Regions from separate parts of the Shewanella sp. ECSMB14102 genome, predicted to be linked through region 1. Evidence: riboswitches for the same ligand, from Rfam matches in the RefSeq annotation. Region 1 holds a riboswitch; the other holds the start of a gene.
The links. Region 1 has a riboswitch for thiamine pyrophosphate ahead of thiC (phosphomethylpyrimidine synthase ThiC). Riboswitches for the same ligand answer to the same signal wherever they lie in the genome.
Positions count from the first base shown of each region.

Region 2: another riboswitch for thiamine pyrophosphate. It lies ahead of RC73_RS00180 (TonB-dependent receptor); the one in region 1 lies ahead of thiC (phosphomethylpyrimidine synthase ThiC).

Region 1 covers NZ_JWGX01000042.1:10,379-14,804, forward strand. Annotated here, with positions in the region: gene thiC (phosphomethylpyrimidine synthase ThiC) at 1-1,723, opposite strand, end outside; TPP riboswitch at 1,952-2,051, opposite strand; gene RC73_RS19915 (hypothetical protein) at 2,216-3,373, opposite strand; gene trhA (PAQR family membrane homeostasis protein TrhA) at 3,793-4,426, shown strand, end outside.
Region 2 covers NZ_JWGX01000002.1:24,806-29,231, reverse strand. Annotated here, with positions in the region: gene RC73_RS00180 (TonB-dependent receptor) at 1-2,135, opposite strand, end outside; TPP riboswitch at 2,191-2,300, opposite strand; gene RC73_RS00175 (YcfL family protein) at 2,446-2,835, opposite strand; gene RC73_RS00170 (PaaI family thioesterase) at 2,853-3,305, opposite strand; gene RC73_RS00165 (PaaI family thioesterase) at 3,302-3,802, opposite strand; gene hinT (purine nucleoside phosphoramidase) at 3,799-4,155, opposite strand; gene RC73_RS00155 (M61 family metallopeptidase) at 4,397-4,426, shown strand, end outside.

The DNA.
Region 1 (4,426 bases):
GAGGCAGGGATTCATCGTGGAACGCCCGGGCGGTATCGGGATCCAACCCCAGGTTGTATTGATCTTCCCAGCGAAACTCGAATCTGGCCTTTGACAACGCATTGTCGCGCAGCTGGGCACCTGGATGTCCTTTGGCGACATCGGCGGCATGCGCCGCAATTTTGTATGCAATAAGCCCTTGTTTAACGTCTTCCTTGTTAGGCAAGCCCAGATGCTCCTTGGGGGTCACATAACAGAGCATGGCACAGCCGTACCAGGCAATCATCGCCGCGCCTATGCCAGAGGTGAAATGATCATAGCCGGGCGCAATATCCGTGGTCTGGGGCCCCAAGGTGTAGAAAGGCGCCTCATCACAGTACTCAAGCTGCTTGTCCATATTCTCCTTGATCAGCTGCATAGGAATATGGCCCGGTCCTTCGATTATGGTCTGCACATCGTACTCCCAGGCGATTTTCACCAGCTCACCCAAGGTTTCCAGCTCGGCAAACTGAGCCTCGTCGTTGGCATCGGCAATCGAGCCGGGGCGCATGCCGTCACCGAGCGACAGTGACACATCATAGGCGGCGCAAAGCTCACAGATGTCGCGGAAATGGCTGTAGAGGAAGTTTTCCTTATGATGGCTCAGGCACCACTTGGCCATAATGGAGCCGCCGCGGGATACCATGCCGGTCACCCGATTGGCCGTCATGGGCACATAGCGCAGCAAGACCCCGGCATGAATGGTGAAGTAATCCACTCCTTGTTCGGCCTGCTCTATCAGGGTGTCGCGAAACACTTCCCAACTGAGATCTTCGGCAATGCCGTTGACCTTTTCCAGCGCCTGATAGATGGGCACGGTACCTATGGGCACCGGCGAGTTACGCACTATCCATTCGCGGGTTTCGTGGATATAACGGCCGGTGGACAGATCCATCACCGTATCGGCGCCCCAACGGGTGGCCCACACCAGTTTTTCCACCTCTTCCTCGATGGAAGAGGTCACCGCCGAATTGCCGATATTGGCGTTAACCTTCACCAAAAAGTTACGGCCGATAATCATAGGCTCGGCTTCCGGATGGTTGATGTTGGCGGGAATAATGGCGCGGCCACGGGCCACTTCGCTGCGAACGAACTCAGGGGTTATCGGCGTGGCAACTATAGCGCCAAAGGCTTCTCCTTTGGCCTTGCGGGCCAGTTGCGGATCTTTGGCAAGCGCTTCATTGGCCCGGGCCATATTCTCACGAATGGCGATATATTCCATTTCAGGAGTGATAATGCCGGCGCGGGCGTAATGCAATTGGGTCACCCGCTTACCCGGCTTGGCCCGGCGCGGTTTGGGCAAAGCGTCGAATCTCAAATGATCCAGCCCTTCATCCGCCAGTCGCTGCTGGGTAAAACTGGAACTGACCTCGGTCAGCTCTTGCGTATCATCACGCTCTAAGATCCAGCCCTGGCGCAGTTTATCCAGGCCCTGGCGCACATTGATAGCCGCGTTGGGATCTGAATAAGGGCCGGCACAATCATAAACACGTACAACGGGATTGGGTTCAAATTGCGCGCTGCCATCTTGGGTTGGTATTCGGGTGTCTGTCTGCCTGATTTGGCGCATGGCAACCTGAATATCGGCCCGGGAGCCCTGAACAAACAGCTTCTGTGAATTGGGATGCTGCAAGGGTTTAAGGTTATCGATAAAAGCCTGGGCGGCCTCTCGGGTTTGACGACGATTGGATTGACGATTTGACATAAGCAAGCTCACTCTTTTGGAAAATGAAATTGCTTGTCAGGAGAGTTGAATAATAAGCGGCGCAAGCTGACTGATTAAACTCCTTGATTTGGAGTCCTCCTCCGGCGGTGTTGGCAGACTGACCTCGTGGTTTCAGGTCAGTTCAATGTCCGCTGGAGAAGCCAGATATCGCCTCGGCTCTTTAAAGCCTTTGGCATAGATTTTTGCTCGCAGTGGCTGCGGTAATGCTGCAGCTGAATGCTTGTTTCCTTCGCAGGTGCTAGCCTGATCAGGTTCAACGGATCCCGAATAAACGGTCTCAGCCCAGAGGGCACTCCGACAAGATTACTGCCGAGTATAAGCACAAGCGGAAGCGGGAAACAAGCCCGACAGCAAAACTCGCCGCAGGATTTAATCCATTAAAATCACAAGTTAATTATTTGAAGTTAATGCAAATATTTACAAAAATCTGGAAACCAATCTATTTCCAATCAAATAAATTGATTGCAAAACTCACTTACCAAGCCGCTTTAGACGGCTGGCCACCGCCTCCTTGAGTGCTTTTTCCATCTCTGTCTGACCGCACTTAAATGGAAACCCCAAGTTTTCGGCGTAGGGATTGAGCGGAGTCGGCACCTTGACGACCCGATAGCAGGTATCACCATCCTTGACGATACGGTTAGGGTCGAGCGGCAGATCCAGACTGGCCACTTTATTGAAATCATCGGCGTCATTGACCCAAAGCACCTCCATCTCCCCATCCATTTCACTGAGGCTCTTGCGTCCCGTAGCCTTATCCGCATATTGCTGTGATAGCTGCTGCAGCGCCTGCTGTTGAGAGTGTTGCAATACTTTTCGGGCAGACTTTAATGCGTTTGAACTGAAGTCCAGCTGAGCTTGCTCTGCCGGCTGCGATTTAAAGTCATTTGCTCGCTCTGGCGCAGGTACGGCTGCATTTTTCGTTTCTTCAATGACGCTACCAATAGGTTTAACGCTTTGATCCCGAATCTTGGGGACGCTTTGCTCATTCAGGTTTTTAACTCTGTCTTTCCGAGGGTTTTGCTCAGCTTCTTGAACAGCTTCTTGAACAGTTTCTTGCACAGCCACTTGTTCAGTCTCTTGCAGCGGCTCTTCGGCGGCCTGCTTTTGTGGCTCAGTGTTTTGTTGCTCGTTTTTTTGTGGCTCAGAACGCTTGCTTGAGTCAGCTTTTTTAACCTCTATCGCTTCCTTGGGCTGGGTTATTGCTTCTTCGGCCAAGGCTTCCGGCACTGGCGTTAACGGTTTTGGGCTGGGCTGACTGAAATAAAGATAGGATTGCAGCACCTTGGGTGTGGCAGGCTCTGTCACCACTCTTCGCCATTCTGCTTGCTGCCAAAACCAGGATAACCCCAGCAATAGCACTAAGTGCGCGGCTCCCGCCACGGTCCAACTACTGAAGGCGTTGCCCTTTGCCTCAGCATCCCCCTGCTCTGCTTTTTTAGCCATGCCAACTTGCGCCAGGCATTGGGGTTGAACCCCAAGCTGTTGACTAAAAAGCGATTGGTCAAAGAAAGGGTCAATCGAATGTATTTGAAAATGGCTTGGTTGGCAGGAACCTGTGTTAAGGATTTCATCCAGATCAAGCTCAAAGGCAGCATCCCTACCCGGAATGCTGAAGCTCAAGCTTGCCATTGTCGCCGGGCTTTCGTCTCGGCTGGCAATCAATTTATCTGAATGTGGAGGCATAAGCCGCTGATTTATCTTTCGCCAAATGTAAACTCAGTGTTAGAGAAAACCCTCGGTAAAAAGTTCATTCCCTTGTTTGAAAAGCAATTTACGCTACAAACTCAAATCGATGGCTTCAAACAAAACAGGTAAAACCTTTGTCAACTAAGGCTGACGGAATCCACTGAACAAATTAACTGTAAAAAGCGACTTGGAAGCCGGGCAACGAGTTGTTAAGGTGCAGTATTAGACGTTTGCAAAAAATGCAGATGATACGGTTTAAAGAACAAATCAATCTCAGCGAACAGGTGTACACTTTTATCTAGCCAGAGTGCCATAGCGCTGTTAGACTCACTTTCAATGAGGTCGAACCAGAAGAGTCAATCATGCCCAACAGTAAAGCTTCAGTCACTGCATCTCAATTTAATAGCCAATTTTCAGCTGGATATAGTCTGAATGAAGAGATAGCCAATGCCGTCAGCCATGGTTTGGGGGTGATTGCCGGCATTCTGGGGTTGGTGCTGATGTTGCTCAAGAGCTGGCATTCGCTGGATGCCATTCAGTTAACAGGTGTAACCATCTATGGCAGCAGTATTATCCTGCTGTTTCTCTGCTCGACCCTGTATCACAGCATTCCTCAGCCAGTGTGGAAGCGGCGCCTCAAGATGCTGGATCACTGCGCCATCTATCTGTTAATCGCCGGAACCTATACCCCGCTGATGTTAATTACTTTGGCCGATGCCCAGGAAGAATGGGTGCTGATAGCCATCTGGTTATTGGCACTGGGGGGAATAGTGTTCAAGAGCTGCTTTATTCACAGATTCAAGGCGCTGAGCCTGATATTGTATTTGGCTATGGGCTGGCTCTGCGTCGCCGTGTTGCCTGAGCTTATCGATAACCTGTCAACTGCCGGGTTCAACTTGCTGTTGGCCGGAGGCCTGAGCTACAGCTTGGGGGTGATCTTCTACGCCACCAAGGCGATCCCTTTCAATCATGCCATCTGGCATCTATTTGTATTGG
Region 2 (4,426 bases), on a different contig from region 1:
GTCACACCAATCTGGCGTGGGTCCCCGTAGCGGATATATTGCTTCTCGGCCCAGTTTTGATCCGGCTCATTGCCGAAGTAGAAACCGCGCACGCCGTATTTTTCATCGAACAGGTTGCGGCCCCAGAGGTAAACCGACCACTTGTCTGCCTCATAGCCCAGCTTGGCGTTGACCACTTGATAGTCTTCAGAGCGAGAGTCATTGCTGTCTGAGTAGTAGAACGCACTCTTGCCACTGCTGTTGAGGTTGGCAAACCAGCCCATGTCATTGCGCCAGGTCATGCCGAGACTATAGGTCCATCTCGGCGAGTGGGCCAGTTCCCGGCCGCTGAGATCCACAGGGTTGCCATATTTATCCTGATACAGGTAATCACCATATTCTGTCTGCAGATACCCAAGGCTGGTGTAGAACTGCAGTGAATCTGTGGGATACCAGTTGGCTTCCAGCTCGGCGCCATAGTTATTGGAGCTGCCGGCGTTTTCGGTGAACAGAATAAAGCGCTGGGGGTCGACAGGATCCTGCAGCGAGGCCGCTACCTGCTGATCTTCCCTGTCCATAAAGAACAGTGCCAGACGAGTATCCAGCAAGCCATCGGCCCAGCTGGATTTCAGCCCCAGTTCATAGTTGTAGAGGATTTCGGTATCGAACTCTTTCTTGTCGGCCAGCTCCTGGGGCAGCGTCATATTAAAACCACCGGCCTTGTAGCCTCTGGCTATCCGAACATAGGCTTCATGGTGTTCAGCCAGCGCCTTGGATAGGGCGATATGGCCGCCCCACATGTTTTCCGATGGGCTAAAGGCATCACCATTGCTGTCGCTGTAGTCACTCTCACGTCGCTCGATACGAGCACCGATAGACAGGCTGTAGCCCGCCCCCAGATCTGAGTCCAACTGGGCAAACACCGCATAGTTACTGGCGCTGTAGCGGGAAGTCAGCACTTCATCCGGCCCGCCGTTGTATTCAGAGTAGAGATCATTGTCCTCATCGAGATCCATAAAATAGAGCCCGGCCAGCCAGTCGGTGCTGCCGCCGAAAATCCGCCCGGCCTCGTTGGAGCTGAATCTGAACTCCTGTGACAGAGTGCGCCGCTCGCCACGCTTATCCCAGGTGTAATCGTACTCACAGGGTGCGCCGCCGCACTCTTTTCCGGCCCAGTAATCCGGGTTGGCCCAGTCACCGTCGTAACCGTGGTGATGATCTGTGGCGGCATAGCTTGACAGGGACACCAGCTCAAAAGCCTCAAAGCCGGTATAACTCAGCTTGAGGCTGGAACCCGTGGTGCGCTGTTTGTCGACGCCCGGCGCATCGGTAATGGTATCGAAGCCGTTATTGTCCAGAGTCCAGGCATCATAACCATTGTCAAAATCGGCGTGCAGTAGAGTGAAGTCTGCCTGCAACTTGTCGGTGGCGTACCAGCGCAGCTTGATACGGCCGCTGAATTCATCACGCTCATTGGTATCGTCACGGCCCAGATACAGGTTGTCGCGATAACCGCTCTGCTTGTGTTGCTGCAGCGCCACACGATAGAGCAGCTTGCCGGAATCTGTCACTGGGCCGGAACTGAAGCCGCTGAAGGTTTGCAGATTATCATTACCGAGCGAGACTTCGGCGCCGTGCTCGAATACGTCTGTGGGATCATTGCTCTTGAGATAGATAAGACCGGCCAGGGCATTGGCACCATAGCGGGTGCCCTGAGGGCCGCGCAGCACTTCAAACTGCTGCAGATCGTACAGGCTGGAAACGCTGCCCAGCCCGGAGAGATCGATATCATCGATAATAAAGCCCACAGAGGAGTTGGGCGCTCCCTGGTATTGCTCCTGCTCACCGACCCCGCGGATCTGGAAGTATCTTGGCCGGGAGCTGGCACCTGACCAGTTGAAGTTGGCTACGTTACCCAGCATATCTTCGAAATGCTCGGCGCCTTGATCTTCAATGCGCTGCTCATCGATAACAGTCACGCTGGAGGGCATCTTCTCCAGCGTCAGGCCACGAAAGTCGCCGCTGACGACTATCACTTCCATGGCTTGTTGCTCATCTTGCTTTTCAACGCCGGGATTATCGGCGGCATGAACGGGTGCCCACAGCAGCATCTGAATGGTACTGGCGAGCAGAGTAGGTACGGTAAACTTGGACATAGGACCTCAAATATTCACAGTTTGAGATCCGGCAATAAGAAAGCGAGTTGAAAGTGCACGAATTGTGGCCCATTCCTACGCCGGTACTAGCCGGATCAGGTTCTAAGGGTTCGTCATACGACATCTCAGTCAACCGCAATGCGGTAAACACCCCTTGGCGAGGGCCAGTATACACGAGTTACCAACAAAAGTGAGCCAGGTTGCCAAATTGTATCTGAGGGGATAAAAAACCGCCCACTCCATTAGTCCCATTCGTTGAGCATCAACTGGAATAATGGTTCGGGCGGCAGTGGTGCCGAGGTTGCAACTTTTAGTTTGAAAAGGCCTCGCGCACATAGATCTCAAAACGACTGGCAGTCGGATTCGGCGCCACGGCGCTCACCTGCAACTGCTGTTTGCCATGTAGTTTGACCGACTTCCAGGACACACCTTCATCATCCAGGGTATAACCGCTGGCGTCATACCAGGTGAATTTGTACTGAACACGCATATCGGTAGCGACTTTGCTGCTGATGGTGGCAGTACCTCTGAGCAAACCGCCCTCACCTCTGGCCATAAGATCACCCACACTCACCGAGCGGGCAAAGCTGCTGTTGTCGATGCGACTTTCACCGGTCGAGCTGGCATACACCCCGGCCGTATGGTTGGCGCAGCCTGCCAGAGCCAGCAGGGTTGCTGCTATTACCAAGACTTTTTTCATCTGCCAATCCCTTATTCTCAATCAATCAAAAAGTGTGCCCGGGCGGTTGCAATCAGCTGCTTGCGGTTGGTTTGCCAGCAGTCGATATTGACATTGGCCACTCGCCGTCCCTGACGGGTTATTCGGCACTCGGCGAAACTATCCTTATGATAACCGGCACGTAAGTAGTCGATGGAAAAATCAACCACCTTAGGCACCTTACTGGTTTGCATAAACACCATAAGCTGGATGATGGCCGACATCTCCATAAACCCGGCTATCACGCCGCCATGAATGGCCGGCAGTACCGGGTTACCTATGTTGTCATCTTTGGCCGGCAAGCGAAATACCAGCTCATCGCCAAACCGTTCTACCAACATGCCAATAAAGCGGGCGTAGGGAACATGCTCAAGTAAATGACTGAAATCATTGGTTTCTGTCACTTTGGCAACTATGCTTTTTACATCCAGGGATGCCTTGGGATCTGTCATTTCGTCTCCTCACCCATCAGTGCCTTACGGAAAGTGTCCCCAATCATTTCAGGGCTTATCCGCATAAAGGAGCCAACCGCATGGGCGATGGGGTCGTCTATGCTGTCCTGATAGGCGATGGCCCGGGTAAACGCGACGCTGGATGACAACTTATAACACTCGGCAAAACCATACACCGGCTTGTGGGGCTCGGCGGGCTTCATATAGTCGACCCGCAGATCCAGAGTCGGCGAGATCTCCAGCGAACCGTATTTGTCCTTGATGGCACAAACCACGGCGCAGCCACTGGCAGTATCCATCAAAGTGGTGATAACCCCACCATGGATAACTCCGGTTTCAGGGTAACCCACCAGCTCAGTGCTGTAAGGCAACTCTATCAGTACATGGTGTTCACTGCCCTCATGCACCTTGAGCCCGAGGCGACGACACTGGGCCAACTGGTTGACAAAACGGCTCGCCAGGGTCGTCAGCGGGAAAAACTCCGGATTGACTTTCATGACGCTGAACTCACCATAGGCCCCAAGGCTTTACCGCCAAGCAGATGCATGTGGATGTGGAACACTTCCTGGCCGCCATGCTCATTACAATTAATGATTAAACGATAGCCATCCTTAGCGATCCCGGCTTCGGCGGCCAACTTGGCGGCCACTGTCACCATACGGCCTATGGCCTGCTCGTCGGAAGCCTTGGCGTCATTGACTGTGGGGATCAGATGATTGGGCACTATCAGCACATGGGTGGGAGCCTTGGGATTGATATCCCGAAAGGCAGTCACCAACTCGTCCTGATACAGTATGTCCGTGGGTATTTCACGGCGAATAATTTTGCTGAATATGGTTTCTTCGGCCATTTTGCCACTCTCCGGTGTATCGGTTCAGACTCGGCCCAAGGGCCAAATCACTGTGTTCTTGGCAGTATAATACCATTCGGCCCAGAGATGTAATCGGCCGCGGCGATTTGCCCCCCAAGCCTGTTAAAACTCGGCAAGTAATTGCCGCGGCCTGGCTTTTTTGGCAGCATTGTCGCCATGCTCAGCCGGAGATGAACCAATTTGGCTCCCGGCACTCGCCAACGATTCATACGGATATCAGATGATCAGTTATCAGATTTGCCCCATAGAT